One region of the Pseudomonas sp. YH-1 genome, then DNA from elsewhere that is predicted to be linked to it. Evidence: predicted binding sites of a transcription regulator. Region 1 holds the regulator's gene; each other region holds the start of a gene.
The links. Region 1 encodes sigma-54, which starts transcription at its own class of promoters, with help from an activator protein. Its sites were predicted from a motif close to ANTGGCATNNANNTTGCTNT; they were not measured.
Positions count from the first base shown of each region.

Region 1 (7,856 bases):
TCATGGCGCCGGACGGTGGCGGTCAGCCCCAGGAAGAGCTGCGCCAGGCCATCGATGCCGAACTGGGCGGTTACGACGCCTTCTGCCAGGCCTTCACCAAGGCAGCGCTGACCCGCTTCGGTAGCGGATGGGCGTGGCTGAGTGTAGATCCGCAGGGCAAGCTGGTGGTCGAGAGTAGCGGTAACCAGGACAGCCCGCTGATGCAGGGCAATCTGCCGATCCTCGGCCTGGATGTCTGGGAGCACGCCTACTACCTGCGCTACCAGAACCGTCGGCCGGAATACATCGCAGCCTTCTACAACGTGGTCGCCTGGCCCGAGGTGCTGCGCCGTTACCGCCAGGCGTTGCGGGCACGAGGTCAGGGATGAGACCGGTGGACCTGCCATGCGTCTGATTGTGCAGAGTCTGCGGGAAAGCGGAGGGCGCAATCTGCGTTGGTTGCTAGGTCTGACCATTTCCCTTGGCGGTGCCGTGCTGGTGGTTCAGCACCTGATGCTGCTGGCGAGACTGTCTTTGTCTGCGCCGATGTACCTGGCCCTGCACGGCGGCATGCTCTGCGCGCTCGGCACGGCCTTGGGGGCGGTGCCGGTGCTGCTGGTGCGGAGCATGCCGGCGCGCATCGCCGATGCCATGCTGGGCTTCGGTGCCGGGGTGATGCTGGCTGCCACGGCGTTCTCCCTGCTGCTGCCGGCGCTGGAGGCGGCGGAAGCTTCCGGGCGCCCGACCTGGCTGGCCTCGCTGCTGGTCAGTCTCGGCCTCGCGTTGGGCGCCTTTGGCCTCGCCGTGTTCGGGCGGGTGCTGGAGGATGCCCAGGCGAATATCCAGGGTGTTGCTGACGGCAAGGTGCCTGCGCGCATCCTGCTGTTCGTCGCCGCCATTGTTCTGCACAACATTCCCGAAGGCATGGCCGTGGGCGTTGCCGCCGGGGGAGAGGTGCAGGGGGCGAGTGGCCTGGCGCTGGGGATCGCGCTGCAGGATGTGCCCGAAGGGCTGGCGATTGCGCTGGTGCTGGCTGGGGCGGGTGTTTCGCGCGGCAAGGCGGCACTGGCGGGGGCGGCTTCCGGGCTGGTCGAGCCGCTTTTCGCGGTACTCTGCGCCTGGCTGATCGGGATCTCGCGGATGTTCCTGCCCTGGGGGCTGGCCGCTGCGGCGGGCGCGATGCTCTATGTGGTGGTGCGCGAGATCATTCCCGAATCGCAGCGGCGCGGCCACGCGGCGCAGGCCACCCAGGGGCTGATCATCGGTTTCTGCCTGATGATGGTGCTGGATACGTCGCTGGGCTGATGGCCCGGCGCGTCACTCGCCTTCGTCGAAGTAGTTGTTGATCAGTTCGACCAGCGCCTTGAGCGCTTCGTCTTCCTGTTCGCCCTCGGCGGCGAGGTGCAGGTTGGTGCCCTTGCCGGCGGCCAGCATCATCACGGCCATGATGCTCTTGCCGTCCACCGTACTTTCCGGATTTCGGCCCACGCGAACCTGGCAGGGGAATCGACCCGCGACGCCGACGAATTTGGCCGCCGCACGTGCATGCAGGCCAAGCTTGTTGATGATGGTGATTTCGAGGGCGGGCATCGCGAGGGGCTGTCCTTTTGTTGTCTGTCGCTGCTTAGCTCAGGTCGCGGTGGCGAATCTGTACGTTGGTGAGGGTTTCCTTGAGGGCCTGACCAATACGCTCGGCAATGTAGGTCGAGCGGTGCTGGCCACCGGTGCAGCCGATGGCGATGGTTACGTAGGCCCGGTTGCTCGCGGCGAAGCGCGGCAGCCATTTGTTCAGGTAGGCGAGGATATCCTGGTACATCTCCTCGACGTCCGGTTGCGCTGCCAGGTACTCCTGGACTTCCGTTTCCAGCCCGGTGTGCTCGCGCAGGTCGGGTTTCCAGTACGGATTGGGCAGGCAGCGCACGTCGAACACCAGGTCCGCGTCCACCGGCATGCCGCGCTTGAAGCCGAAGGATTCGACCAGGAAGGCGGTGCCCAGTTCGGGCTTGTTCAGCAGGCGCAACTTGAGCACGTCGCGCAACTGGTAGAGGTTCAGGTTGGTGGTGTTGAGCTTGAGATCGGCCAGGTCGGCGATCGGCGCCAGCAGGTTCGACTCGTCGCTGATGGCCTCCGCCAGGGAGCGGGTGTCGGTGGTCAGCGGATGCCGCCGGCGGGTCTCGGAGAAGCGTTTGAGTAGCGTCTCATCATCGGCATCGAGGTACAGCACGTCGCACTGGATGTGCTTGTCGCGGGCTTCCTGCAGCAGCTCGGGGAAGCGCTGCAGCTGGCTGGGCAGGTTGCGTGCGTCGATGGAGACGGCAACCTGGGGGTGCAGCAGCTCGGTGTGCAGCAGGGCGCGCTGGGCCAGATCCGGAAGGAGGCTGGCCGGCAGGTTGTCGATGCAGTAGAAGCCGTTGTCCTCGAGCACGTTGAGCGCGGTGCTCTTGCCCGAGCCGGATCTCCCACTGATGATGATCAGGCGCATGATCAGTGCCCGTTGTTCTGGAAGTCCACGACGATCCGGTACAGGTCCTCGCCGTTGGCGGCGTGACGCAGGCGGTCGCGGACGTCGGAGCGGTCGAGCATGGAGGCGATCTGCCGCAGCAGTTCCAGGTGCTCCTCGGTGGCCGCTTCCGGCACCAGCAGCACGAACACCAGGTCGACCGGTGCGCCGTCGAGGGCGTCGAAGTCTACCGGGTGATCAAGGTGCAGGATGGCGCTGATGGGCGACTGGCAGCCGGGGAGGCGGCAGTGCGGAATGGCGATGCCATTGCCGAAGCCGGTGGAGCCCAGGCGTTCCCGGGCCACCAGGCTGTCGAAGATGTCTTGGGAATCGAAACCCGGCAGCTCGCGAGCCACCAGGTTGGCGATTTGTTCGAGGACACGTTTTTTGCTGCCGCCCGGCACGTTCACGAGGGAACGGCCGGGGGTCAGGATTTGCTCAAGTCGGATCATAGAGAGGGGTTAACGGACGCCAACACCTTGCTGGCGTTCGAGGTATTTTTCCTTGTGCTTGATCAGTTGGCGGTCGAGCTTGTCGGTGAGCAGGTCGATGGCCGCGTACATGTCTTCATGTTCGGCGCAGGCCACCACTTCGCCACCGGCGATGTGGAGGGTGGCTTCAATTTTCTGCTTCAGCTTCTCGACCTCCATGATGACCTGAACATTGGTGATCTTGTCGAAGTGGCGCTCCAGTCGGCCAAGTTTCTCGCCGACATAGTCGCGCAGGGCGTCGGTCACATCCAGTTGATGTCCACTGATGTTGACTTGCATACCGCTTTCTCCTTGTTGCCCGTGTGTAAGTGGCAGGTTATGTGGCCTGCCGCCGGAACACCTTGGCGTGGATCAACGTCACACCAGCCGCTTGCGCTCGCTCGAGGGAGAGATTCCTAGGGACTCCCGGTACTTGGCGACGGTACGACGTGCCACTTGAATGCCCTGTGCCTCCAGTAAACCAGCGATCTTGCTGTCACTCAATGGCTTTTTCGGACTTTCCGCCGCGACCAGTTTCTTGATGATGGCGCGAATCGCGGTGGACGAGCACTCGCCGCCTTCGGAGGTGCTGACGTGGCTGGAGAAGAAGTACTTCAGCTCGAAGATGCCCCGCGGCGTGTGCATGAACTTCTGCGTGGTGACGCGGGAGATGGTCGATTCGTGCATGCCCACCGCCTCGGCGATATCGTGCAGGACCAGCGGTTTCATCGCTTCCTCGCCGTACTCGAGGAAGCCGCGCTGGTGCTCGACGATCTGGGTCGCCACCTTCATCAGTGTCTCGTTGCGGCTCTGCAGGCTCTTGATGAACCAGCGCGCTTCCTGCAGCTGGTTGCGCATGAACGTATTGTCGGCGCTGGAGTCGGCGCGGCGCACGAGGCCCGCGTACTGCGAGTTCACGCGCAGGCGCGGCACCGCTTCCTGGTTCAGTTCCACCAGCCAGCGGTCGTTGTTCTTCCGAACGATGACATCCGGGACGACGTATTCGGCTTCGCCGGATTCGATCTGCGAGCCGGGACGTGGGTGTAGCGACTGGATCAGCTCGATGGTCTCGCGCAGCTCGTCTTCCTTGAGCTTCATGCGTCGCATCAGCTGGCTGTAGTCGCGGCTGCCGAGCAGGTCCAGGTGGTCGCTGACCAGGCGGATGGCCTCGGCCAGCAGGTAGGTCTTGGTGGGCAGCTGGCGCAGCTGCAACAGCAGGCACTCGCGCAGGTTGCGCGCGCCGACGCCTGCGGGCTCGAGCTGCTGCACGCGGCGCAGCACGACTTCCACTTCATCCATCTCCACGCCCAGCTCCGGGTCGATGGAGGCGAGGATGTCGTCGAGAGATTCTTCGAGGTAACCGTCATCCGTGATGCCGTCGATGATGCTCAGGGCGATCAGGCGATCGGTATCGGACATCGGCAGGAGATTGAGCTGCCACAGCAGATGGCTCTGCAGGCTTTCGCCGGCGGAGGTGCGGGAGGTGAAGTCCCACTCGTCGTCATCGTTGCTGGGCAGGCTGCTGGCGCTGGTCTGGTAGATGTCTTCCCAGGCGGTGTCGACCGGCAGCTCGTTGGGGATGCGCTCGGCCCACTGGTCATCGTCGAGGCTGTCGACGTTGGGCGTGGTGCTTTCCTGGAAGTTGTCCTGGGAGCTGCTGGTGCCGTTGGCGCCTGACTCGGCACCGTCAGCCATGGGATCGCTGTTATCGAAATCCTCGCCTTCTTCCTGGCGCTCCAGCATCGGGTTGGACTCCAGGGCTTCCTGGATTTCCTGTTGGAGGTCCAGCGTGGAGAGCTGGAGCAGTCGGATGGCCTGTTGCAGCTGCGGAGTCATCGTCAGCTGCTGGCCCATCTTGAGGACTAGCGATGGTTTCATGGCTGGAACTAGGCACCTTGTTCGCTGGCGCGAAGCGCGCCATATCCACGACTACGGACACCGGGGTGCCGCGAGGAAGCAAATTATATGCCTGAGTTTGGACGCTTTGCCTAGGGGCTGTCGACCTTTCGTTACAACCCGGTTGCGCCACGGTGGGTCGGGCAGCCGCGTACGTCGCGGAGCGGCCGACGAGCCGCGCCACGCTTGCGTGGAGAGGTGGAGCCACCGCGCCCGGACAGGGCGCGGTGCAGGGCCTTAGAGGCGGAACTCGTGGCCCAGATAGACTTCTTTCACCAGGTCGTTGGCGAGGATGCTTTCGGCGCTGCCTTCGGCGATCAACTGACCGTCGTTGACGATGTACGCCGTTTCGCAGATGTCCAGGGTCTCGCGGACGTTGTGGTCGGTGATCAGCACACCGATGCCCTTGGCCTTGAGGTGGTGGATGATCTGCTTGATGTCGCCCACGGAGATCGGGTCGACGCCGGCGAAAGGTTCGTCCAGCAGGATGAACTTCGGCGAACTGGCGAGCGCACGGGCGATTTCAACGCGGCGCCGTTCACCACCGGACAGGCTCATGCCGAGGTTGTCGCGGATGTGGTGAATGTGGAATTCCTCGAGCAGGCCTTCCAGGGCTTCCTGACGGCCAGCGCGATCCAGGTCGGTGCGGGTCTCGAGGATCGCCCCGATGTTGTCCGCCACCGACAGCTTGCGGAAGATCGAGGCTTCCTGCGGTAGGTAGCCGATGCCGGCGCGGGCGCGGCCGTGCATGGGCAGGTGGGTGACATCCTGCTCGTCGATGCGCACGACGCCCTGATCGGCACGGACCAGGCCGACGATCATGTAGAAGCAGGTGGTCTTGCCCGCTCCGTTGGGGCCGAGCAGGCCGACGATCTGCCCGCTCTCGATGCTCATGCTGACGTCGCGGACGACTTGCCGGCTCTTGTAGCTCTTGGCGAGGTGCTGGGCGGTTAGCGTAGCCATTACTGCGCTTGATCCTGCTTTTTCTTGGGCTGGATGACCATGTCGATACGCGGGCGCGGCGTGGTCACCTGGGAGCCGGTGGCGCGGCCTGCGTTGACGATCTGGCGCTGGGTGTCATAGACGATCTTCTCGCCTTCGAAGGTGTTGCCTTCCTGGATCACCTTGGCCTGGTCGATCAGCACGACGCGGTTCTGCGAGACGAAGTACTGGATGGTGAGGCCGTAGGCCTGGGTGATCTGCTTGTCCGGCGCCGGCTTCTGTTCGAAGTAGGCGGGCTTGCCGACCGAGGTGACGACCTCGATCTCGCCGTCCTTGTTCTGCTTGAGCGTAACGGTGTTGCCAGTCAGCTTCATGCTGCCCTGGGTTACCACCACGTCGCCGCGATACACGGCCACGCCCTGCTTGTCATCCAGTTCGGCGCTGTCGGCCTGGACGCGGATCGGCTGTTCCCGGTCGGTGGGAAGCGCCCAGGCGGCAGAGCTGCCGATAGCGGCGGCGAGGCTGAAAAGAAGGGGGAGGGTGTTAACGAGCCTCATGCTGACCTCTTACGTTGGACAGCAGGAGCATCCGGCTGTCTTTCAGATACGCTTTCATGCCAACTGCCGTGGTCACACCGTTGGGTTCGGTGATCTTCACGGGTTGGTCAGTCTGCGCATAGTCCTTGTCTGGGAACACCGTCATGCGCGAGGTGTTGAGCAGGAGCGTGCGCTGTTGCGCGTCGGTGCGCGCGACGCGCACGTCGTCGATCAGCTCGACCTGCTTGCCTTCGGGGGCTACTTCGGCGCGAACGCTCTGGACGTGCCACGGCTGAGGCTCATTCTCCCGGTGGAAGTAGAGGTCGGGCGTGGTAACCAGGGTCACGTCGCTTGCTTTCAGGTGTTCGAGTTTGTCGGCGGTCATCTCGTAGGCGAGGGAGCCGTCGACGCGGTATTGAACGCTCTTGGCGTTCACCACGTAGAAATCGACAGCGTCGCTGGTCTGCGACTTGAGTTGCCGCTCGTTGAAGTCCAGGCGCACGTTCCAGTAATAGCCGAGGGCGATCAGCAGGATGGCGATCAGGGCGAGCAGCAGCTTCTGTTGGAATGTCTTGGGCATGTTCGGCTCTAGAGATACGCGTTCTGGGCAGCTTCGAGGTTGCCCTGGGCGCGCAGGATCAGTTCGCAGAACTCGCGGGCGGCACCTTCACCGCCACGGGCCTGGGTCACCCCGTCGGCGTGCTGACGGACGAAAGCGTCGCCGCTGGCGACTGCCATGCCGAGGCCTGCGCGGCGGATGGCGGGCAGGTCGGGCAGGTCGTCACCCAGGTACGCCACCTCTTCATAGCCTAGACCCAGTTCGGCAAGCAACTCGTCAAGGGCGACCAGCTTGTCCTCGCGGCCCTGGAACAGGTGGTTGATGCCAAGATTCTTCGCCCGGCGCTCGACCACCGGGCTCGAGCGGCCGGTGATGATTGCGGTGCGTACGCCGGAGTTCATCAGCATCTTGATGCCCTGACCGTCCAGCGTATTGAAAGTCTTGAACTCGCCGCCATCGGGCAGAAAGTAGAGTTTGCCGTCGGTGAGCACACCATCGACGTCGAACACCGCCAGGCGGACCGCTTTCGCGCGTTGCAGCAGGTCGGCGGTCATTCAGATGACTCCCGCACGAGTCAGGTCGTGGACGTGCAGGACGCCGACCGGATGATCCTTGTCGTCGACCACCACCAGTACGTTGATCTTGTGGTCGTCCATGATCTTCAGGGCTTCGGCGGCGAGCATGTCCGGGCGGGCGGTCTTGCCATGCACGGTCATCACCTGGTCGATGGTCACCTGACGGAAGTCCAGCCCCTTGTCCAGGGTGCGGCGCAGGTCGCCGTCGGTGAAGACCCCAGCCAGGCGACCGTCTTCACCCAGGATGACGGTCATGCCCAGACCCTTGCGGGTCATTTCAAGCAGGGCGCCACTGAGCGAAGTGCCAGGAGAAACCTGCGGCAATGCTTCACCCACGTGCATGATGTTTTCCACTTTCAGCAACAATCGACGGCCCAATGCGCCGCCCGGATGCGAGAA
Region 1 is NZ_CP178184.1:2,294,843-2,302,698, forward strand. Features, by position in the region: gene ACKI1H_RS10825 (superoxide dismutase) at 1-368, shown strand, start outside; gene ACKI1H_RS10830 (ZIP family metal transporter) at 391-1,284, shown strand; gene ACKI1H_RS10835 (HPr family phosphocarrier protein) at 1,297-1,569, opposite strand; gene rapZ (RNase adapter RapZ) at 1,604-2,461, opposite strand; gene ptsN (PTS IIA-like nitrogen regulatory protein PtsN) at 2,464-2,931, opposite strand; gene hpf (ribosome hibernation-promoting factor, HPF/YfiA family) at 2,941-3,249, opposite strand; gene ACKI1H_RS10855 (RNA polymerase factor sigma-54) at 3,328-4,827, opposite strand; gene lptB (LPS export ABC transporter ATP-binding protein) at 5,083-5,808, opposite strand; gene lptA (lipopolysaccharide transport periplasmic protein LptA) at 5,808-6,344, opposite strand; gene lptC (LPS export ABC transporter periplasmic protein LptC) at 6,331-6,903, opposite strand; gene ACKI1H_RS10875 (KdsC family phosphatase) at 6,912-7,436, opposite strand; gene ACKI1H_RS10880 (KpsF/GutQ family sugar-phosphate isomerase) at 7,437-7,856, opposite strand, start outside.

Region 2 (7,856 bases), 970 kb from region 1:
GCACCCGCGGCGCCGAGGGCGGCAACCCACTGGAGCCGGTGGAGCGCGCCCTGGCCGATGGCGACTCGCTGATCCTCTTCCCCGAAGGCACCCGAAACCTCGACGAGGAAGTGCGCCTGCTGCCGTTCAAGAGCGGCATCTTCCACCTGTCCAAGGCCCATCCGCAGGTGGAGCTGGTGCCGGTGTGGCTGGACAACCTCAGCCGTGTGATGCCCAAGGGCCGCGCGCTACCGTTGCCGCTGCTGTGCACCCTGAGCTTCGGCGCACCGCTGGTGGTGGAGGAGGGCGAGGCCAAGGAAGCCTTCCTCGAACGTGCCCGCGAGGCGCTGCTCAGGCTTGCCGCGCCGGAGGGTCGCTGAGATGAACCAGACCTGGCTGCTCTTCGGTGGTATCGGCGCCATCCTGGTCCTCGCCTCGTTGGTGGGCGCAGTGCTGCGCTGGCGGGCGCCGCCCGGCCCCCACGCGGTGATCGACAACCTCAACGCGCGGATCAACGCCTGGTGGGTGATGGTCGCGGTGATCGGCTGCGCCTTCGCCCTCGGCTACTGGGCAGTGATCCTGCTCTTCTACGGGGTCTCGTTCTACGCCCTGCGCGAATTCCTCACCCTGATGCCGACACGCCGCAGCGACTATCCGGCGCTGGTGGCGGCGTTCTACTTCGTGCTGCCGATGCAGTACCTGCTGATCGGCATCGGCTGGTACGGGCTGTTCTCCATCTTCATCCCGGTCTACGTGTTCCTGCTGCTGCCGATCCTCGCCTCGCTGGGTGGCGACTCCAAGCACTTCCTCGAGCGAGCTTCGAAGGTGCAGTGGGCGCTGATGCTGGCGGTGTTCTGCATCTCCTACGTGCCGGCGCTGCTGACCCTGGAGATCGCCGGCTACGAAGGACGCAACCTGCTGCTGATCGCCTTCCTGGTGATCGTCGTGCAGCTGTCCGACGTGCTGCAGTACGTCTGCGGCAAGCTCATGGGCAAGCGCAAGATCGCGCCGAACCTGTCGCCCTCCAAGACCCTCGAAGGCTTCATCGGCGGTGTGGCGCTGGCTACGCTGATCGGTGGCGCGCTGTGGTGGATCACGCCCTTCACCTTCTGGCAGGCGCTGCTGATCGCCCTGCTGATCAACATCCTCGGCTTCTTCGGCGGGCTGGTGATGTCGGCGATCAAGCGCGACCGCGGGGTGAAGGACTGGGGCCACATGATCGAAGGCCACGGCGGCATGCTCGACCGCCTGGATTCGGTGTGCTTCGCCGCTCCGGTGTTCTTCCACTTCGTCCGCTACTGGTGGACCTGAGCCCCGTCGGAAATCCCCCAAGCGCTCCGGGGTAACCACTCCGGAGCGCCGGTTCGCAGCTACGCTTGCTCTATTCCCTCGGAAGTGTCGTATGGCAACGGAGTGTTTGGGCGTAAGCAGTCGAATCTTTACGGGGCCATGAAGCAATGGACACTCTCTTTCCGCGAGTCACCGGCGGGGCCGCGTCTTGAGCGGCTCGGCGGGTAGTTTTCCGTTCACCTGCCTGGTTACCGCCATCGGCTCGTACTCTGCCGAATCGGTGATCGCATCGTTACGCGAGCACTGGGGCGCGCGGGTGGTGGGGACCAATACCCAGCCCCGCGACTGGTGCGCCACCTCGGCCTTGCTGGATACCTTCCATCGGGTTCCGGCGGCGAGAAATGTTACCGAGTATGTGGAACGCATCCTCAGGATCTGCGAGGCCGAGCAGGTGACCCATGTGCTGCCGCTGATCGACCCCGAGGTCGATGCCTTCGCGCTGCACCACGAAGCCTTTACCGAACGCGGCATCACGCTGTGCATGCAGCCGCTGGAGACCATTCGTGTTGCCCGCGACAAGTGGCGGGTGCACCAGGCCTTCGGTAATGATCCGCTGATCCGCACCATTCCCACCTGGCGCCTGGAGGATCTGCCCATGGCAGGGCTGGACCTGCCGCTGATCGCCAAGCCACGTGACGGGCGCAATTGCGAAGGCTTGATGCACGTGCGCGATGCGGATTTCCTGCACTACGTGCGCCAGCGCTTCTCGGACCGCGACTACATCGTGCAGCCGCTGCTGCCGGGCGATGTCTGCGTGGTGGACGTGGTGCGCCAGCAGAGCAGTGGAGCCTGGGCGGCCATGGCGCGCCAGGAGCTGGTGCGCACGCCGACCGGGGCGGGTCTGACCGTACGAATGCTGGCCGACGTTCGGCTGGTCGAGATGGCCGGTCAGGTCGCCCGCGTGCTGGGCGTGAACGGCTGCATCAACGTGGAATTCCTCGTGCAAGACGGCGAGGCGTTGCTGATGGACGTCAACCCACGCTTCTCCGGAGGGATTGCCTTCAGCCATCTTTCCGGCTACGACATGGTCGCCAATCACCTGCGCTGCTTCCGCGAGGCGCCGCTGGATGCGTCCGTGCTGCCCGCGCCGAGCATCCACGCGCGGCGGCTGGTGGAGGTGACCACCTTTGCCGCGCCGGCGGCTTCGCCCGATCCCGTTATTGTGCTGCCGGGCTCTCAGGGCAGCGTCGCTTCGCAACCGCTCGGCTGACTGACGCGTCTCCCGGCAGAAGCGGATCCCGCCCGTGATGGGGCGCTTGGCGCGCTCCTGTAGAGGCGTTCAGCCGTGAGCGAGGGCCGCATCAGAAGATGCTGCTCACCTCGCCTGATGCCGTCACCTTCGCCTCGATGATCTTCTGGCTACGCAGGTTCCTTACACGGATCACTTCGTCCTGCTTGCCGTTGGCCATTGCCTCGCCGACGGCGCTGGCCTGGATGCCGTCCTGGCTGGCGACGATCTTCACCTGCTGGCCGCGACGCACCATCATCGCGCCATCGAGCAGCGCAGGCGTCAGCGGCTGGTCGGCGCGGATGCGGCGGCGGGCCGTCTTGCCGGCCACCTCGGCGATGTCGGTGAAGTAACCCCGCGAGCCCTTGCCGATTTCCACCGGTGCGAGCTTGAGCTGCGCCCTGTCCAGCGTATGGCCGCGCTCGATCTCGCCGCTGGCGACCACCGTTGGCAGGTACACGGTGGGTTGGCTGATAAAGGTCACCGGCCAGCCGGATTGGCCCGCGCAGGAGGCTTCGAAGCGTCGTCGCGCGGTAACCGCAGTGGGGGCTTCGAGTATGCGCAGCTGCGGGCCGCCAGGGCAGGCGGTGAGTTTGCCCAGGCTGTTGGGCAGGTTGTTGTTCACCGTGAAAGTCATGCCTTTCCAGCCGGCCTTGCGTGCGGCTTCCTTCAGCTCGGCGGCGACCTGCTGCTGCGCGGCGGCGTCGAGTTGCACGCGTGCATCCTGGGCGTGCGCGAGAGCGGGAAGCAGCAGGAGGAAACAGGCGGAAAGGGCCTTTCCGCATCCTGGCGCGCGGTGCGTCGAAAGCGGAAAAGCCGCGTTGCACGCACTGCTCTTCTCTTTGAGTAAAGCCTTGTAAATCAACGACATGAAGCGATATTCCAGGATGGGCATGCTTTGTGCTCTGTCGCTGCGCACACCGAAAGACGGCCGAACGACGAGAGTGGGTTGCGCGAATGAGTATACGGTTTGACGACACCCTGGGTATCCACGAGAGAGCCCTCTCGCTGCACATGCAGCGCAGCGAAATCCTGGCCTCCAACCTGGCCAACGAAGACACCCCCGGCTTCAAGGCACGGGACATCGATTTCGCCACCGAGATGCAGCGCCAGGACACCTCCAGCGTCCTGCTGGCCAGCACCAGCGCCGCGCGCCCGGACCTGAAGTACCGCATCCCCAACCAGCCCTCGCAGGACGGCAACAGCGTGGAGCTGTCCACCGAGCAGGCGGAGTTCTCGCGCAACGCGATGGATTTCCAGACCAGCCTGACCTTCCTGACCCTGAAATTCCGCGGCCTCAAGCAGGCCATCGAGGGACGCTGACGCCATGGCATTCGATTCCATCTACCGCATCGCCGGCTCGTCGATGAACGCACAGACCGTGCGCCTGAACACCGTGGCCAGCAACCTGGCCAACGCCGACTCTGCCGCCAACAGCCCGGACACCGTGTACCAGGCGCGCAAGCCGATGTTCGCCGCCGTCTACGAGAACGACCAGCTCACCCGTGGCGCCGGCATGGGCGGCGCCCATGTGCAGGTGCTCGACGTGGTGACCTCCGGCCGCTCGCCGCAACGCCGCTACGAGCCCGGCAGCCCGCTGGCCGATGCCACCGGCTACGTCTACTACCCCGACGTCAACGAGATCGAGGAAATGACCGACATGATGTCCGCCACCCGCAGTTTCGAGACCGGCGTGGAAGTGCTCAACCGCGTGAAGAGCATGCAGTCCAGCCTGTTGAAACTGGGAGACGCCTGATGAGCACGGTCAACAACGACACCAGCTCCAGCGGCACCAGCAGCACTTCGTCCGACACGCCCAAGCAGGCGGTCAACCTCGGCGAGCTGACCGACATGGAGAACAGCTTCATCACCCTGCTGGTCGCCCAGGTGCAGTACCAGGACCCGACGAAGCCGGTGGACAGCACCGAGTTCATCAACCAGTACTCGGCGATGGCGCAGGTGAAGAGCATGCAGAACATGACCACCCTGCAGCAGAACAACCTGGTGCTGATGGACAACCTGCAGACCCTCACCGCTGCCGGCCTGGTCGGCCAGGAAGTGAAGGTCAGCGCCGACAGCCTGCAGCTGGACGGCGACAAGGTCAGCGGGCAGATCACCCTGGAGCACGCCTCGGCCACCACCGTGCTGCAGCTCACCGACGCCAACGGCGTGCGCACCGACATCACTCTCGGCCCGCAGGAAGCCGGCTCCGTGCCCTTCACCGTGGACCCCGAAGCGCTCGGCCTGAAGCCCGGCAAGTACAGCCTGGCGGTCAAGACCGAGAGCGGCGAGACGCCGGGCATCGAGGTCTCCGGCCTGGTGCACAACGTCCGCGTCAGCGCCGACGGCCCGGTGCTGGAAGTCGAGGGCGCAGGCTCGGTGCCCTTCTACAAGATCGTCGAATTCAGTCAGGGCCAGGCCGCCTGAGCGCCTGTTCCCCCCTCCTAGGATGAGCTAACGCCATGAGCTTCAACATCGCCCTGACCGGCCTGAACGCCGTCACCCAGCAGCTGGACACCATCAGCAACAACATCGCCAACTCCGGCACCGTCGGCTTCAAGTCCTCGCGCACCGAGTTCGGCAGCGTCTACGCCGACAGCAAGGGCATGGGCGTGGAAGTCGCCGGCACCACCCAGAGCATCAGCCAGGGCGGTTCGCTGGTGTCGACCAACCGTGCACTGGACCTGGCCATCTCCGGCGGCGGCTTCTTCGTGGTCAAGAGCGGCAACGGCGACACCCAGTACACCCGCGCCGGCGTGTTCAGCCAGGACAACGCCAACTACCTGATCAACGCCACCGGCCAGCGCCTGCAGGGCTACCCGACCGACGCTGCCGGCAACCTGCTGGTGGGCACCGTCTCCGACCTGCAGGTGAAGACCGCCAACCTGCCGGCCAAGGCCACCGACAAGCTGGAGTTCGTCGCCAACCTCGACTCCAACGAGAAGGTGCCGAGCGTCGCGCCGTTCGATCCGCAGAAGGTGGAGACCTACAACTCCACCTACACCAGCAAGATCTACGATTCCCAGGGCAAGGAACACACCCTGACCCAGTACTTCGTGCTGACCGGCACCAACACCTGGGACGCGCACTACGCGGTGGACGGCAATGCCGTCGGCGCCACCCAGTCGCTGACCTTCGCCCCGGACGGCTCGCTGTCCTCGCCGATCGCTTCCGTGCCGGTGAGCTTCACCCTGCCGGGCGTCGATCCGATGAACATCGCGCTGGACTACACCGGCACCAGCCAGTACGGCTCGGACTTCGTCGTCACCACCAACCGCACCACCGGCTACGCCGCCGGCGAGCAGACCGGTATCGCGGTGGAGAACGACGGCAAGGTCTACGTCAACTACAGCAACGGCCAGCGCATGCTGCAGGGCCAGGTCGCCCTGGCGAACTTCATCAACACCGGCGGCCTGCAGAACCAGAGCGGCACCGCCTGGACCGAGACCTCCGCGTCCGGCGCCCCGCTGATCGGCGTGCCCGGCATCGGCCAGTTCGGCTCGCTGTCGGCCGGCAACCTGGAAGGTTCCAACGTCGACATCACCCAGCAACTGGTGGGCCTCATGGAAGGCCAGCGCAACTACCAGGCGAACACCAAGGTGATGACCACCGACAAGGAACTCACCCAGGTCCTGTTCTCGGCCATCTAAGGACTCGTCATGGATCGCCTCGGCTACACCGCAATGACCGCCGCCAGCCGCAGCATGGCGGCGCTGGACGTGCGTGCGAACAACCTCGCCAACGTCAACACCCCCGGCTTTCGCGCCGACCTGGAACACGCAACGGCCGTGGACGTGGGCGGCGCCGGCTACGACAGCCGCCACCTCGCGCGCATCGAAAGCAGCGGCGTGGACATGAGCGCCGGCACCCTGATGGCCACCGGGCGCGACCTCGACGTTGCCATCCAGGGTCAGGGCCTGCTCGCCGTGCAGAGCGGCACCGGCGAGGCGTACACGCGCCAGGGCAACCTGGAGATCGATGCCGACCGCCAGCTGATGATCAACGGCCGCGCCGTGCTCGGCGAAGGCGGCCCGATCACCCTGCCCGAATACGACGCCATTGCCATCGGCAGCGACGGCACCATTTCGGTGATGCCGCGCGGCGATTTCATGATGACCGACGTCGACCGCCTCAAATTGGTGGATGCCCCGGCTGCGTCGCTGGTGAAGAACGCCCAGGGCCTGCTGGTGAGCAAGGACGGCCAGAACGTCGCAGCCAGCGACGATGTGCGTCTGGTCTCCGGGCACCTGGAGCAGAGCAACGTCTCGGCCATCGACCAGCTGGTGGGCACCATGAGCCTGAACCGGCGGTTCGAGGCCCAGGTGAAGATGATGAAGGCCGCCTCGGATCTCGCCGAGGCCGGCGACCGCATGATCCGTGGCGGCTAACGCGCGGCGCGCAGACAGGAGCACAACATGAGTTCGGCACTTTGGGTCAGCAAGACCGGCCTGGCAGCCCAGGACACTGCGATGTCCACCGTGGCCAACAACCTGGCCAACGTCAACACCGTCGGTTTCAAGAGCGACCGTGCGGTGTTCGAGGACCTGTTCTATCAGGTGCAGCTGCAGCCCGGCGCCCAGGCGGACCAGGTCAACACCGTGCCTTCGGGCATCCAGCTGGGCAGCGGCGTGCGCGTCGTCGGCACGCAGAAGGTGTTCACCGAAGGCAGCATGCAGACCACCGGCCAGCCGATGGACCTGGCCATCGTCGGCAGCGGCTTCTTCCAGGTCGAGGCGCCCAACGGCGACACCTACTACACCGAGAACGGCCAGCTGCAACTGAACAACGAAGGCATCGTGGTCAACGCCCAGGGCCTGCCGCTGACGCCGAACATCGAAGTGCCGGCCGGCGCCAGCCGCTTCACCGTGGGCAGTGACGGCATCGTCACCGCCGTGCTGCCGGGCGAGACCCTGCCCACCGAGCTGGGCCAGATCACCCTGGTCAGCTTCACCAACCCGGCGGGCCTGGAAGCCATCGGCGGCAACCTCTACAAGGAAACCGCCGCCAGCGGTGAGCCGCAGGAAGGCACGCCGGGCGAGGAAGGCCTGGGCACCCTCAAGCAGGGCGTACTGGAAGGCTCCAACGTGCAGGTGGTCGAGGCGATGGTGAACATGATCGCCATCCAGCGCGCCTACGAAGCCAACGCCAAGGTGCTCGACGCTGCGTCGGGCATGCAGCAGTTCCTCAACCAGACGGTCTGACGATGACGCGCCTTGCCCTGCTGCTCGCCCTGGCGCTGCTCGCCGGCTGCCAGAGCTTCGAGGAGATGCTGCCGGACGAGGACTCCTCGACCTACCAG
Region 2 is NZ_CP178184.1:1,329,521-1,337,376, forward strand. Features, by position in the region: gene ACKI1H_RS06085 (lysophospholipid acyltransferase family protein) at 1-359, shown strand, start outside; gene ACKI1H_RS06090 (phosphatidate cytidylyltransferase) at 361-1,290, shown strand; gene ACKI1H_RS06095 (ATP-grasp domain-containing protein) at 1,478-2,539, shown strand; gene flgA (flagellar basal body P-ring formation chaperone FlgA) at 2,631-3,272, opposite strand; gene flgB (flagellar basal body rod protein FlgB) at 3,515-3,880, shown strand; gene flgC (flagellar basal body rod protein FlgC) at 3,885-4,313, shown strand; gene ACKI1H_RS06115 (flagellar hook capping FlgD N-terminal domain-containing protein) at 4,313-4,984, shown strand; gene flgE (flagellar hook protein FlgE) at 5,020-6,207, shown strand; gene ACKI1H_RS06125 (flagellar basal body rod protein FlgF) at 6,217-6,945, shown strand; gene flgG (flagellar basal-body rod protein FlgG) at 6,973-7,758, shown strand; gene flgH (flagellar basal body L-ring protein FlgH) at 7,761-7,856, shown strand, end outside.
Region 2: the regulator sigma-54 is predicted to act here: its motif matches at 3,445-3,464, upstream of flgB (flagellar basal body rod protein FlgB).

Region 3 (7,856 bases), 120 kb from region 1:
CAATGGCCGGACCGATCCTGATACATCAGCGCGGTGATCTGTTCGGAGATCAGACCCATGAGGAAAATCACCAGCGCCGAGGTGAACAGCAATGCACTCATGTTGGTGAACCGGGACATGGTCAGGAAGGTATACAGATAGTAGCCCGTGCCCGTAGCGAAGAGGCTTGCGGCAATGGGCAGGAAAATCTTCAGTGGCGAGTAGAGCGTGCCGATCTTGAAGATGATCAGCAGGAAGCGCATGCCATCCCTCCACAGCCGAACATGGCTGGTGGTGCCGGCCAGGCGCGATTGCACGTCGATATCGACATAGGCGACCGGATACCCTGCACGGAAGAAGCACATGGTCGTCGTGGTCGGATAGGAAAAACCATTGGGCAGCAGCGAAATGAACTCTAGGGCGCGCGAACGGCGCATGGCGCGGAAACCGGAGGTGAGATCGGCCACCTTGTGGCCGACCATCCAGCTGGCCAAGCGGTTGTAGAGCGCATTGGCCAGCCCTCGGTGGGCGCTGGCCTGGCCGGACTTGTTCCGCGAACCCACCACCATGTCGTAACCGGTGGCCATTTTATCCAACAGCAACTCGATTTCTTCCGGGCGATGCTGGCCGTCGGCATCCATGCACACGACGATTTCACCCGTGGCTCGTCTCAGTCCGGTCTTGATTGCAGCACCGTTACCCTGGCTGTAGGGGTGGGGCACGCGGATAACCTCTTGCGCCGCACAGACACTGGCGGTGTAATCGGTCGAACCATCATCAACCACGATAATCTCCGCCAGAGGATACAGAGACTTAAGTCTCGGCAAGACCAGGGACAATCCGTCGGCTTCGTTCTTCGCCGGAAGAACGATGCTGAGGCTCGGCGCCCCGACTTCAGTGAACGGCATTATGATTTTCCACCTTGTTATCTTGTGCCTGCAGGATTCGCTGGTGCTCTGATACGATCCACTGGGCATTGGCACCCAGTCGATCCCGAGCAGCGGCGAGCTTCAGCTCATCGAGCGCCTCGGCAAACCGCCCCTGCATGCGCAGCGCCTGGACCAGCATGATCCTCGCTCCTGGAGCATCTAACACGTTTATCGAATCGCGGAAGAACTCTTCACCCTTTCTCAGATCTCCTATCGACTCGATAAAATAGCGGCCCAGCAGCAGATAGACACTGCTCCGACTTTCCGGCGCTGCCCGGGGATTTTCCAGGGAGGCTGCCAACAGGGCAACCAGCTCTTCGGGAGGCAAATGACAGAAGCCGCCCAACTGACAATCAACCAGCACCCTCAAGAACGCTACGTTGCTGTTGTAGAAAGGCAAGGTCCGCAAGCGCTCCTGAAGGCGCTGGACCACCAAGGGGTCTGCCTTTTCATTCAGATAGTAGGCCAGATGGATCAATGCGAAATAGGAGCCATTCGCCGGAAGATAGGCGTCGGCCGAACGCTGGAAGTACTCCCTCGCCTTGGCGGCGAAAGCCATGTCCTTGCTATTGTCCAGCAACTTGAGGTAGATGCGCCCCATCTGATAATTCGCCCGGTCGGACCTGGGATGCATCTCCGCTTCGTACGCGGCATGGTCCACCAGACTCGACCAGACCAAAGAGCGGTTGTAGGTCACGAAAGAGAACAGCAGGAAAAAGGCCGCGCCCAGTATCATCAAGGTGACACGTACCCGCCCGCGCAGTTGCGTGCCAACTCCGACCAAGAAACATAGCAAGCCGATGCTCGCAAAATAATTGCGGTGTTCGTGGACCAACTCCAGCGAAAACACCGTGGACTCGAGCAAATGACTGATGAAAAACCACCCAATCGCAAAGGACAACATCCGATAGCGGCGCCAGCCAAATAGGCAGATGGCCCAAAGCAAGACGATTCCAAATACTGCATATACCGTGCTGTCCGGCTGTGTCAGCGAGGTCGAGATGGTGAAATCGTCGTGATAGAGGCTGAGGCTGGACAAGACCGGATAAACAATCATGGCCAGATAAAAGAAGATCACCCGCGACTCGGTAAGAAGTCGTTCGGATAGAGTGAAGTCGCGCTGTGCGAATGCGCCCGGCGAGATCATTGGCGGAATCACCCAGACAAGGGCAACGAGCGCCATTGCCAGCCCTACAGCTGTCACCAAATACCGGAGAGTGAGAGCTCCTAAACGCAGTACTCGCCCATCTGATTTGAACTCGAAGACGCAGTATTCGATCCAGGCCAGCAATAGGACGAACAAAACTCCGGACTCCTTGCTGAACATCGAGAGCACCAAGGCCAGCAGAATCAGGAGTATCGACAGCCCTCCTTTGAGAGAAAGCTGTTCCGTGCTCGGCTTCGACCGCCAGCGGACATAAAGATAGATGGCAAGGAATCCGAATAGCGCAGACAAGCTGGTCATGCGCTGCACAACATACAGTATGCTGGTCAGGTTGATCGGGTGCACCCCCCAGAGCGCAGCCACTGCCAACCCCGCCAGTGCTCCGCTTCGGGCAGAAAGGCTGTACCACCGCCGCAGGATCAGAGAAGAGAGTCCAGCCACAAGCACAATGTTGCAAAGGTGGATCAGGACGTTGATAAGCTTGAAATAGAACGGCTGCATGCCGAAGAAGTAGATGTTCAGCGCAAAGCTGATGAGCGCCAGCGGGCGGCCTGTAGGCCCTGCATCGCCTGAGACGGCTGCTGCTCTGAGCTGCTTCAGGTCCAGTGCAGTTATATGCAGACTGTTGTTATCAATGATATTGGCGGAGTCATCGAACTCAAAGTCTCCGTGAAGCCCCGGCGCATAAAGAAATAAAACCACCGACAACAGGCCCACGAACAGAACTACAAACAACTTCACTCCGACTCCTTATGAAAAAAGGCCCCTGAAAGGGGCCTTTTTCAAAGCACGAATTAACGGCAGTTGGACGGCAGGTACTTGGCGCTCAAGTTACCAGTATTGCAGGTCCAAGTAACGGCACCAGCGGAGCTGGACGAGCCCTGCAGAACAACAGTCTTGCCAGCTTCAACTTTGGTATTGTAGACGATGGTGATTTTCGAGGTATCGACGGTGACACTGCGAACTGCATTGCCGTTGATAGAAGCAGCCGTAGCAATTCCAGCCGAGGCGTTGTTGGTCGGCCAGGTGCCTTTGGAGGCGAAGAATTCGGTAACAGCCGTTTTGGCACCCGAAGCCAGGGTCAGACCCTCAGTCACGTGGGAGCGCTTGGTGTAATCCTGATAGGCCGGCAGTGCGATGGCAGCCAGAATACCGATGATGGCAACCACGATCATCAGTTCGATCAGAGTAAAGCCTTTTTGAGCCTTCATAATTCTCTCCAGGTTTATATAAGAGGTCGTAGGACCTTCCAAACATCAGGCAGAAATCATGCCAATACTCCTACAGCCGCGCATCCCCTGATCCAGCAGAAATTTCTCAATAGCAGCTACGCACTATTGCGCAGGAAGTGACATTTTTTGGCAGTGGTGCTTCGCCAATTTGGCACTCCGCGACATCTGCGTTATAAGGCATTGATACCTCTTCCCGGCATTTACCTTCCATGAACGATCAAGTCGTCCTGTCCGGCCTCGCTCGCCAACTGGTGCAATCCGAGCTTCTCGACGAGAAGAGTGCCCAGCAGGCGCAATTACAGGCGCAACGCAACAAGCTGTCGCTGGTCACCTATCTGGTGCAGAACAAACTCGTGAAGAGTCGCCCTCTGACAGAACTTGCCGCTGATCAGTTTGGCGTGGCCTTCTGCGATCTGAGCAGCCTCGATCGCGAAGCCCTGCCCAAGGAGTTGGTCTCGGAAAAACTGATCCGTCAGCATCGGGTGCTTCCGCTCTGGCGACGTGGCAACAAACTGTTTGTCGGCCTTTCCGACCCGACCAACCACCAAGCGATCACCGACGTCCAGTTCAGCACTGGCCTGACGACCGAAGCCATCCTGGTCGAAGACGACAAGCTCGGCGACGCCATCGAAAAGCTCTTCGAAAGCGCCACCAGCGCCCTTGACGATCTGGGTGATATCGACCTAGACGGCCTGGATATCGAGAACGGCAATGCAGAGCAGAAGGATGACCCCATCGGAGGGGATGCCGACGACGCCCCCGTTGTGCGCTTCGTCAACAAGATGCTGCTCGATGCCATCAAGGGAGGTTCCTCAGACCTCCACTTCGAACCCTACGAGAAGATCTACCGGGTCCGCTTCCGGACTGATGGCATGCTGCACGAAGTCGCGAAACCGCCAATTCAGTTGGCCAGCCGCATTTCGGCCCGCCTGAAAGTCATGGCCGGGCTGGATATCTCAGAGCGCCGCAAACCCCAGGATGGCCGCATCAAGATGCGTGTATCCAAGAGTAAATCCATCGATTTCCGGGTTAATACGATGCCCACACTGTGGGGCGAGAAGATCGTGATGCGGATACTGGACTCCGCCAGTGCACAGATGGGGATTGACGCACTGGGCTACGAAGACGCCCAGAAACAGCTCTACATGGAAGCCCTCAAGCAACCGCAGGGCATGATCCTGGTCACCGGTCCCACAGGCTCGGGCAAGACCGTATCACTGTATACCGGTCTGAATATTCTCAATACCCCCGATATCAACATTTCTACCGCGGAAGACCCGGTGGAGATCAACCTGGAAGGCATCAACCAAGTGAACGTCAACCCGCGCCAGGGCATGGACTTCGCCCAGGCCCTGCGGGCCTTCCTGCGTCAGGACCCGGATGTGATCATGGTTGGCGAGATCCGTGACCTGGAAACGGCAGAAATCGCCATCAAGGCTGCGCAGACTGGCCACATGGTGATGTCTACCCTGCACACCAACAGCGCAGCGGAAACCCTGACGCGCCTGCTGAACATGGGCGTCGCCTCCTTCAACCTGGCGACCTCTACGAACCTGATCATTGCCCAGCGTCTGGCCCGTAAGCTCTGCCCGCACTGCAAGAAGGAACACGATGTTCCTGGCGATGCATTGCGCCACGAAGGCTTCCCCGAGGACAAGATCGGCTCCTTCAAGCTATACGCGCCCATCGGATGTGAAAATTGCAAGGGTGGCTACAAGGGCCGCGTAGGTATTTATGAAGTGGTTAAAATCACGCCGGCCCTGCAGCGGATTATCATGGAAGAAGGCAATTCCATTCAGATCGCTGATCAAGCACGAAAAGAAGGCTTCAACGATCTGCGCACTTCGGGCCTGCTTAAAGCCATGCAAGGCATAACCAGTCTCGAAGAAGTCAACCGCGTGACCAAGGATTAATCCATGGCGGAAAAAGCATTGAAGAGCAGCGTCTTCGCCTGGGAAGGCACTGATCGCAAAGGCGGGAAGGTCAAGGGGGAGCTTTCCGGGGTCAATACGGCGCTGGTCAAGGCTCAATTGCGCAAGCAAGGCATCAACCCCACCAAGGTGCGCAAGAAGGGTATCTCCCTGCTGAGTCAGGGCAAGCGCATCAAGCCAATGGACATCGCACTGTTTACTCGTCAGATGGCAACAATGATGGGATCGGGCGTACCACTGCTGCAGTCCTTCGACATCATCGGCGAGGGTTTCGACAACCCCAACATGCGTAAGCTGATCGATGAGGTGAAGCAGGAAGTTGCGGCCGGTAACAGCCTGGCCAATGCCCTGCGCAAAAAGCCCCAGTACTTCGACGACCTCTATTGCAACCTAGTGGATGCAGGCGAGCAGTCAGGCGCCCTCGAAACGCTGCTCGATCGCGTGGCAACTTACAAAGAGAAGACCGAGTCGCTTAAGGCCAAGATTAAGAAAGCCATGACCTATCCGATCGCGGTGGTCATCGTAGCACTGATCGTTTCCGCCATTCTGCTGATCAAGGTGGTGCCCCAGTTCCAGTCGGTATTCGAGAACTTTGGCGCTGAATTGCCGGCGTTCACTCAGATGGTCATCAACCTCTCCGAGGTGATGCAGGCCTGGTGGTTCATCATTCTGATCGCCATGTTCGCAATCGGCTACGCATTGAAGACCGCGCATAACCGCTCGGAAAGATTCCGTGACATGGTGGATCGTGGCGTCCTGCGCGTCCCAATCGTCGGCGACATCATTTACAAGTCCGCCGTAGCCCGTTACGCCCGCACGCTGTCCACTACCTTTGCCGCCGGCGTGCCATTGGTAGAGGCTTTGGACTCGGTATCCGGCGCCACGGGTAACGTAGTTTTCCGCAATGCAGTCGCCAAGATCAAGCAGGACGTATCTTCAGGCACACAGCTGAACTTCTCCATGAAGACCACCGGAATCTTCCCCAGCATGGCCGTGCAAATGGCTGCCATCGGTGAGGAATCCGGCTCCCTGGACAACATGCTGGACAAGGTCGCCAACTACTATGAAGAAGAAGTAGACAACGCCGTCGATAACCTAACCACACTGATGGAGCCGATGATCATGGCCGTTTTGGGCGTTCTGGTCGGCGGCCTGATCATCGCCATGTACCTGCCGATCTTCCAACTGGGCTCTGTCGTCTAACCCATGCCTGTTCTCGACTTCCTGGCCAGCACCCCGCTGGCCTTTGTTTTATGTGCCACCCTCCTCGGCCTGCTGCTCGGCAGCTTCCTCAACGTGGTGATCCATCGTCTGCCGCGGATGATGGAGCTCGACTGGCAACAACAGGCGCGGGAAACCCTGGGTATGCCAGAGGGCGAGAAGCGCCCGACCTATAACCTGGTCCTGCCCAACTCCCAGTGCCCGCACTGTGCCCACGAGATCAAACCGTGGGAGAACATCCCGGTGGTCAGTTGGCTGGCGCTGGGCGGCAAGTGTTCGTCGTGCAAGGCGCCGATCAGCAAGCGCTACCCACTGATCGAGCTGGCCTGTGGTGCGCTGTCGGCCTTCATCGCCTGGCACTACGGCTTCGGCTGGCAGGCCGGCGCGATGCTGCTGCTGACCTGGGGCCTGCTGGCGATGAGCATGATCGACGTCGATCACCAGTTGCTGCCGGACGCCCTGGTGCTGCCGCTGCTCTGGCTGGGGCTGATCGTCAATCACTTCGGACTCTTTACCAACCTGGGCGACGCGCTCTGGGGTGCGGTGTTCGGCTACCTGAGCCTGTGGTCGGTGTACTGGCTGTTCAAGCTGATCACCGGCAAGGAAGGCATGGGCTACGGCGACTTCAAGCTGTTGGCCATGCTCGGCGCCTGGGGTGGCTGGCAGGTGCTGCCGCTGACCATCCTGTTCTCGTCACTGGTGGGTGCCGTGCTGGGCGTGATCATGCTGCGCCTGCGCAATGCCGAAACCAGTACGCCCATCCCCTTCGGCCCCTATCTGGCCATCGCCGGCTGGATTGCGTTGCTCTGGGGTGATCAAATAACCGCGACCTATCTGCAGTTCGCCGGTTTCCGCTAGCCTTCTCCGGCGCCGACTTCCCTCGGCGCCCGCGACGGCCACCGGGCCGGCAGAAAGGAGAACGATGAAACCCTGGATTCTGGGCCTCACCGGCGGCATCGGCAGCGGCAAGAGCGCCGCCGCCGAGCATTTCGCCTCGCTGGGCATCCACATGGTCGACGCCGACCACGCTGCGCGCTGGGTAGTGGAGCCCGGCCGCCCTGCCCTGGCGAGGATCGTCGAGCGCTTCGGCGACGCCCTGCTGCTGCCGGACGGCCAGCTCAACCGTGCAGCCCTGCGCGAGCGCATCTTCAAGGCCGAGGACGAGCGCCGCTGGCTTGAGCAACTGCTGCACCCGCTGATCGGCCAGGAGATCGCCAGCAACCTGGCGCAGGCGCAGTCGCCCTACGCCATCCTGGTCTCGCCACTGCTGGTGGAGTCCGGGCAGCACCGCATGACCCAGCGCGTGCTGGTGGTCGACACCCCCGAACACCTGCAACTGGAACGCACCATGCGCCGCGACCAGGTGTCCGAAGAACAGGTCCGCTCGATTCTCAAGGCC
Region 3 is NZ_CP178184.1:2,176,514-2,184,369, reverse strand. Features, by position in the region: gene ACKI1H_RS10355 (glycosyltransferase family 2 protein) at 1-887, opposite strand, end outside; gene ACKI1H_RS10350 (hypothetical protein) at 874-2,814, opposite strand; gene ACKI1H_RS10345 (pilin) at 2,868-3,284, opposite strand; gene pilB (type IV-A pilus assembly ATPase PilB) at 3,515-5,218, shown strand; gene ACKI1H_RS10335 (type II secretion system F family protein) at 5,222-6,439, shown strand; gene ACKI1H_RS10330 (prepilin peptidase) at 6,443-7,315, shown strand; gene coaE (dephospho-CoA kinase) at 7,380-7,856, shown strand, end outside.
Region 3: the regulator sigma-54 is predicted to act here: its motif matches at 3,331-3,350, upstream of ACKI1H_RS10345 (pilin).

Region 4 (7,856 bases), 980 kb from region 1:
GCGACTTGTACCAGATAACGGCCGCGCTGGACCGGATCGGTATCCGCCGCCTGGGCGATGGGGAACAGTGAAGGGAAGGGCAGGCACAGACAGCTGGACAGCGCGCCCACCCGAAGGAAGGACGGCATGCTGGAATCTCCTCTGGAGGCTGACGGGTACGACTCCAGAGGTATAGCGCGCTGCCGCTTCGCTTGCCGCTCAGGCGACCCAGTTGACGTTGGGGAAGGTGTCGCGGAAGGCCTCGGGAATCGGCACGACCTGGCCGATCTTGTAGTCGAAGAACACGAAGCCGGACTTGGCCATGGCCACCAGGGTGCCGTCGGCCGGGCGGGTGATACGGAAGATGATGTCGCCGCCGTACTTGTTGAAGTCCATCACGCCGACCTCGAACAGCAGCTGGTCGCGGGCGTGGGCTTCGGCGCGGTAGGTGGTGGCGAGGTCGGTGACGATGATGCCGGTCTCGCGGATGCCGTAGTCGAACAGGAAGCGCGCTCGGGCCTCGGAGATCATCGAGATCATCGAGTCGTTGCCCAGGTGGTTGGCGCCGTTGATGTCGGTGACGCGAACGGTGAGCTTGGTGGTGTAGATGAAGAGTTCTTCGGGAAATTCCAGTTTCAGGCGGGCCATGGCGGTCTCGATGACAAGGCAACGGGTAGTGCGGATGTGCCGCGCATTCTACGCGCAGTCCGCCCGCCCCGTGCCTCATCAGGTCAGTGAATGGCGAGTCAGCGGTGTGCCGAGTTCAGGTGGAAGACGGTCACCCGCGCGCCCTCGCTGCTGTCGCCGTAGTTGTCGTTGATGTACGCGCCGGCCTTGAAGTACAGCAGTTGTTTGGACCAGGTGGTGCTGAGGATCTTGCGGTAGTAGTTGGCCCGACCGTCGGAGGTTTCCACGCGGATCGCCAGGTTGCCCACCGAGGTGACGCGCAGGCTGTAGTTGAAGGTCTGGTCCAGGGCGATGTTGTCGATCAGCGGGACGTTGATGCTGGCGCTATCGTCGGGATGGTTGCGCACCAGGGCTTCCAGGCGTCCACTTTCCAGGGTAGGGAGGTAGTGGTACTGCAGCTTGACCAGGGGCTCGCCGTTGCCGGTGTAGGGCGAGCGGCTGTGGATCTGGCCGATGATGATCTTGTTCTTCGACGGCACCTGCTGGACGCTCATGGTCACGCGCAGCTCGTTGTCGCCCTGGTTGTAGTACCAGTTGGAGACCTCGCCAGCGGTAGTGGTCTCGCGCAGTTCGCTGCGCGGGTAGACGCTATCGGAGGTATGCGAGCCGGTGACGGGAACCCAGAACACCACCTGACTGCCGTCGCGTTGGAAGTAGCGGCTCTGGTAGCCCCTGGCGATCTGCGCGGTGGTGACTTCGGTGGGGCGGGGGTCGGTGGGAACGCTGAGGTTCCAGGTGGTGAGGTCGATCATGGGCTTGCCCTTGCTGAGCCGCACAGGCGGCGAGGTCGGGTGGGCGCCGAGGTGCCTAGCCGGCGGCGGCCACTGCGATGCGCCATCGAACCCTGCCGATGACGCTCCTGGGACCCGGCCAGAAGACCGGGCGGCCGCAGCATAGGGCGTTGCAGGCGAGGTAGGGGCCAGCTCCGCCGCTGGCGAAATGATCGCGCCTTGCCGCCGCTGGCCGTTGGCCGGCTTCACCTCTTCGACGTCAGTGCCCCAACATCTCGTGCATGGCGATGATCTGCTCGGCCACTTGTGAAAGCTTCTGCTGGCGGCCCATGGCTTGGCGGCGCATCAGGGTGTAGGCCTCCTCCTCGGCACAACCCTTCATTTTCATCAGCAGCCCCTTGGCCAGCTCGATGCGCTTGCGCTCGGCCAGTTGCTGCTCGCGGGCCTGCAGTTGGGCACGCAGAGCCTGGTCGCTCTCGAAACGGGCCATGGCGACATCGAGGATCGGCTGCAGTCGCTCGGCCTGGATGCCCTCGACGATGTAGGCGCTAACCCCGGAGCGGATGGCCTGGCGCATCACCTGCGGGTCGTGTTCGTCGGTGAACATGACGATGGGGCGTGGCTGGTCGCGGCTGACCAGTACCACCTGTTCCATCACGTCGCGGCCGGGGGATTCGGTATCGATGAGGATCACGTCCGGGTGCAGGGCTTCGACCCGTTGCGCGAGGTCCACGGTGAGGCCGGATTCGTCGATGACCTCGAAGCCGCACTCCACCAGCGCGGCCTTGAGGCGCCCGACCTTTTTCGGGGTGTCGTTGATCAGCAGGACGCGCAGCATGCACAACCTCGCTCCGCCAGGGCATTCAGCTCGAAGCTGCGGGCATAACCGGCCGGGTCGCTGCCGTCCCAGAGGCGCCCGTCGATCAGGGTCGAGGCACGCATCTCGGCGGCCGGCACGCTGACGCCCACGGCGCTGGCGGCTTCTCGATAAAGGTCGAGTTGCTGAACCTGGCGGGCGGTGCCGAGGTAGTCGACGTCCTCGCGCAGCAGGCCCCAGCGGCGGAACTGGGTCATGAACCACAGCCCGTCGGAGAGCCAGGGATAGGTGGCCTGGCCGTCATTGAAGAAGCGCAGCGGGTGCGCATCTTGCCAGGCGTGGCCGAGACCGTCCTGATAGCGGCCGAGCAGGCGTGGCTCGACGCTGGCGAGAGGGGCGTCGACGTAGTCCTCGCTGCTGATCAGCTGGGCGGCACTGCGCAGGTTGTCTTCGTTGGCTTCGATGAAGCGGCTGGCATCGAGGAGGCTCATCACCAGCGCGCGGGCGGTGTTGGGGTACTGCTCGACGAAGGCACGGGTGGTGCCTAGCACCTTTTCCGGGTGGTCCGGCCAGATCTGCTGGCTGGTGGCGAGGGTAAAGCCCATGCCTTCGTCCACCGCCAGCGCGCCCCAGGGGCCGCCGGCGCAGAAGCCGTCGATGCGCCCGGCCTTGAGGTGCTCGACCATCTGCGCCGGGGGCACCACGAGACTGCGGACATCTTGCAGCGGATGGATGCCGTGGCTGGCCAGCCAGTAGTAGAGCCACATCGCATGGGTGCCGGTGGGGAAGGTATGGGCGAGAGTCATTTGTGCTCCGTTCTGGCGCACGTGGCTCCGCAGTGCCTCGGCAGAGGTCACACCGTCGCGCATTAGTGGGGCGGAGAGGTTGATCGACTGGCCGTTCTGGCATAGCCCCATGAGCACGGCCATGTCAGTGGCCGGGGCGCCGCCCAGGCCCAGTTGCAGGTCGTAGATGAGGCCGTAGAGGCTTTGCGCTGCGTCCAGTTCGCCGCTGAGCAGGCGGTCGCGCAGCCCGGACCAGGAGTTCTGTCGCTGCAGGTTGAGCGTCAAACCGTAGGGCTGGCCGAATCCCTGGGTGGCGGCCACCACCAGCGAGGCGGAGTCGGTGAGGGCCATGAAGCCCAGGTTGAGCGCGGTCTTCTCCGGGGCATCGGAGCCGGCCACCCAGGCCAGGTTGTCCGGCAGTGGGCTGGTGCTGTCGATCATCTCCACCTCTCAACGCACTCTCAATACAAAAAAGCGCCGCTCCACCGGCCGTCGAAGAGGCGGTGGCAGCGACGCCATTGTCGGTAGGCGATCCGCCGTTGGATCACCCTTTGCGAAAGTGCAGCAAGGGCTGTGCCAGTCAGCTGGATAAAAAGAAGCCCCGCCATGGAGGGCGGGGCGCAGAGGAAGGGAGCGCACCTCTGGAGGGTTCCACAAGGGCACCTGGGCACGGATATCGGCAGGAGCCTGATCTCCACCTTAGACCCGAGGCGCGTGGGTGCAACCGGTCAATAAGTATTAGGCCCATCGTTAGGGGAGGGCGGGAGCGCTCTGTTTCGGGGCCTGGAAAAGAAAAGCCCCGCACGAGGCGGGGCTTTTCATCACGCTAGGAGTCTCAGACCTGGACGGCCGGGATCTTCGCGTTGGCGGCAGCTTCGCGGAACTCGGCGATCTGGTCGAAGCTCAGGTAGCGGTAGATATCGGCAGACATGCTGTCGATGTCCTTCGCGTAGGCCATGTACTCCTCGACGGTCGGCAGCTTGCCGATGATCGAGGAGACGGCGGCCAGCTCGGCGGATGCCAGGAACACGTCGGTGGCGTCGCCCAGACGGTTCGGGAAGTTACGGGTCGAGGTGGAGACCACGGTCGAACCGGTCTGTACGCGAGCCTGGTTACCCATGCACAGCGAGCAGCCCGGCATTTCCATGCGCGCGCCAGCCTTGCCGTAGATGCCGTAGTAGCCTTCTTCGGTCAGCTGATGGGCGTCCATCTTGGTCGGCGGAGCCAGCCACAGACGGGTCGGAATGCCACCCTTGACCTTGTCCAGCAGCTTGCCGGCAGCGCGGAAGTGACCGATGTTGGTCATGCAGGAGCCGATGAAGACCTCATCGATCTTGCGGCCTTGAACGCTGGACAGCAGGCGGGCGTCGTCCGGGTCGTTCGGAGCGCAGAGTACCGGCTCCTTGACGTCGGCCAGGTCGATCTCGATGACCGCGGCGTACTCGGCGTCCTTGTCGGCTTCCAGCAGTTGCGGGTTGGCCAGCCAGGCTTCCATCGCTTGCGCGCGGCGCTCCAGGGTGCGGGCATCGCCGTAGCCTTCGCCGATCATCCAGCGCAGCAGGGTGATGTTGGACTTCAGGTACTCGGCGATGGCCTCTTCCGGCAGCTTGATGGTGCAACCGGCAGCCGAACGCTCGGCGGAGGCGTCGGACAGCTCGAAGGCTTGCTCGACGGTCAGGTCGTTCAGACCTTCGATCTCGAGGATGCGGCCGGAGAAGATGTTCTTCTTGCCTTTCTTCTCGACGGTCAGCAGGCCAGCCTGGATCGCGTAGTAGGGGATGGCATGGACCAGGTCACGCAGGGTGATACCCGGTTGCAGCTGGCCCTTGAAGCGCACCAGAACCGATTCGGGCATGTCCAGCGGCATGACGCCGGTGGCAGCGGCGAAGGCGACCAGGCCGGAGCCGGCCGGGAAGCTGATGCCGATCGGGAAGCGGGTGTGCGAGTCGCCGCCGGTGCCGACGGTGTCAGGCAGCAGCATGCGGTTCAGCCAGCTGTGGATGATGCCATCGCCCGGACGCAGGGAGACACCGCCGCGGGTCATGATGAAGTCCGGCAGGGTGTGGTGGGTCTTGACGTCGATCGGCTTCGGATAGGCAGCGGTGTGGCAGAAGGACTGCATCACCAGGTCGGCGGAGAAGCCCAGGCAAGCCAGGTCTTTCAGCTCGTCGCGGGTCATCGGGCCGGTGGTGTCCTGGGAACCGACGGTGGTCATCTTCGGTTCGCAGTAGGTGCCCGGACGGACGCCCTGGCCTTCGGCCAGACCGCAGGCGCGGCCAACCATCTTCTGGGCGAGGGTGAAGCCCTTGCCGCTGTCGGCCGGCGCTTCCGGCTTCTTGAACAGGTCGGACGGGGCCAGGCCCAGCTCGGCGCGGGCCTTCTCGGTCAGGCCACGGCCAACGATCAGCGGAATACGGCCGCCGGCGCGGACTTCGTCCAGCAGGACCGGGGTCTTCAGCTCGAAGGTGGTGACCACTTCGCCGCTGTCATGACGCACGACCTTGCCTTCGTACGGGTAAACGTCGATGACGTCGCCCATGGCCAGGTTGGTGCAGTCGAATTCGATCGGCAGGGCGCCGGCGTCTTCCATGGTGTTGTAGAAGATCGGGGCGATCTTGGTGCCGAAGCAGAAACCGCCGCCGCGCTTGTTCGGCACGTAGGGGATGTCGTCGCCGAAGAACCACAGCACCGAGTTGGTGGCGGACTTGCGGGAAGAACCGGTACCGACCACGTCACCGACGTAGGCAACCGGGAAGCCCTTGGCCTTGACCGCTTCGATCTGCTTCAGCGGACCGACGGAACCCGGCTGGATCGGCTCGATGCCGTCGCGGGCCATCTTCAGCATGGCCAGGGCGTGCAGCGGGATGTCAGGGCGCGACCAGGCGTCCGGAGCGGGGGACAGGTCGTCGGTGTTGGTTTCGCCGGGGACCTTGAACACGGTCAGGGTCAGCTTTTCGGCGACGGCCGGACGGGCCTTGAACCACTCGCCATCGGCCCAGGATTGCAGCACGGCCTTGGCGGCGGCGTTGCCTTTCTTGGCGCGCTCGGCGACGTCGTGGAAGGCGTCGAACATCAGCAGGGTGTGCTTCAGCTGCGCGGCGGCGACTTCGGCCAGCTCGGCGTTGTCCAGCAGCTCGACCATGGTGGTGATGTTGTAGCCACCCTGCATGGTGCCCAGCAGCTCGAGCGCGCGGGCCTTGGTCAGCAGCGGGGAAGTGGCTTCACCCTTGGCGACGGCGGACAGGAAGCCGGCCTTGACGTAGGCAGCTTCGTCCACGCCCGGCGGTACGCGGTTGGTGATCAGGTCGAGGAGAAATTCTTCTTCGCCGGCCGGCGGGTTCTTCAGGAGTTCGACCAGACCAGCGGTCTGTTCGGCGTTCAGCGGCTGGGGCACGACGCCCTGGGCGGCACGCTCTTCTACGTGTTTGCGATAGGCTTCAAGCACAGTATTTCCCTCATCAGTGGTCCCGGAGGACGCGTATCCAGGAGACCCCTCCGATCCATTCGTCAGGCATGGTGGACGGTAATCCACTGACCTACGACGGCACCGGCGATCTCCGGGCAGAAGCTGTTTTCAAAGTTTTACGCCGGGGTGGCCTGGGACTGATGGGTCTGGGCGCTTGAGGGAGGCGCCCAGACCGCGCGGCTGCCGGAATCTGTGCTTCGTGACGCTTTGAAAACAGCTTCTTTCGGACAATGACGCCAAAAAGGCGCAGCCATTCTAATGGAATTAATGGGCCTTGGTAAGCCGATTTGCGTGGCGCCCGAGGGTGATCTTGCCTAGACAAAGGGCTAACATGCCTGCTTTGCCAGCTATCTGTTCAGCCATGTCTTCGCAACGCATCAAAACCCCCTGTGTCGGGCTCTGCTCGACGGTCTATGGCGACCTGGTCTGCCGTGGCTGCAAGCGCTTCCACCACGAAGTGGTGAACTGGAACCGCTACGGCGACGAAGAGAAACGGGCGGTCCTGAGCCGTCTGGAGATCCTGCTGACGCAGGTGATGATGGCCAAGCTGGAAGTCTTCGATGCGTCCTTGCTGCGCAGCCAGCTGGAACAGCGGCAGATCCGCTTCGTGCCCGAGCAGTCGCCGTATTGCTGGGCCTACCAGCTGATCGCCCGCGGCTCGCGGATGATCAACCAGGTGGAAGCCTACGGCCTGGCGCTGTTGCCGGAGTTCCGCGAATGGCCGCTTCCGGACCTGCGTGATGCCATCGACAAGGAGTTCTTCATCCTGTCCGAGGCGCATTACGAACGTTATATCGCGCCGAGCTTCCTGGCTGATGCGCTGGAGTCGCGGGTCTGACTGTCTGCCGCCTGCCCATAAAAAAAGCGCCCGACGGGCGCTTTTGTTTTTTGTAGGAGCGAGCTTGCTCGCGAACTGGATTTTCCGGCAGCTCCAGCGCTGTGCTGGTTCGCGAGCAAGCTCGCTCCTACAGGTCAGGCTTCTGCGCGGTTTTCAGGGCTTGGCGGCGATCTCCTCCAGGTGGGCGATGATGTCGTCCGGCTTGAGCACCAGGATGTCGCTTTCCAGCGTATCCAGCACCACTTCCGCGGTGTTGCCGATCAGTGCGCCGGCGAACCCGGTGCGCGCCACGCTGCCGATCACCGTTACCGCCGCATCGAGGTTATGCGCTGCACGGGGGATCAGCACGTCCGCCGGGCCTTCCTCGATGTGCAGGTGCTGGTCGTCGACGCCGTATTCCGCCTGGAACGCCTTGCACGCCTCGCGGTACTTGGCCTCGATGGTCTCGCTGAGCTGGAAGGTCGGGTCGGCCGCCGAGAGCATGGGCGAGGGATGCGCGCTGATGACGTGCAGCTGACCGTGGGCGAGGCCGGCGATGTCGTAGGCGTGGCTG
Region 4 is NZ_CP178184.1:3,277,917-3,285,772, forward strand. Features, by position in the region: gene ACKI1H_RS15365 (cytochrome C) at 1-128, opposite strand, end outside; gene ACKI1H_RS15370 (thioesterase family protein) at 199-627, opposite strand; gene ACKI1H_RS15375 (polysaccharide lyase family 7 protein) at 726-1,418, opposite strand; gene ACKI1H_RS15380 (ANTAR domain-containing response regulator) at 1,657-2,235, opposite strand; gene ACKI1H_RS15385 (CmpA/NrtA family ABC transporter substrate-binding protein) at 2,217-3,440, opposite strand; gene acnB (bifunctional aconitate hydratase 2/2-methylisocitrate dehydratase) at 3,835-6,444, opposite strand; gene ACKI1H_RS15395 (DUF1289 domain-containing protein) at 6,827-7,303, shown strand; gene ACKI1H_RS15400 (universal stress protein) at 7,457-7,856, opposite strand, start outside.
Region 4: the regulator sigma-54 is predicted to act here: its motif matches at 3,561-3,580, upstream of ACKI1H_RS15385 (CmpA/NrtA family ABC transporter substrate-binding protein).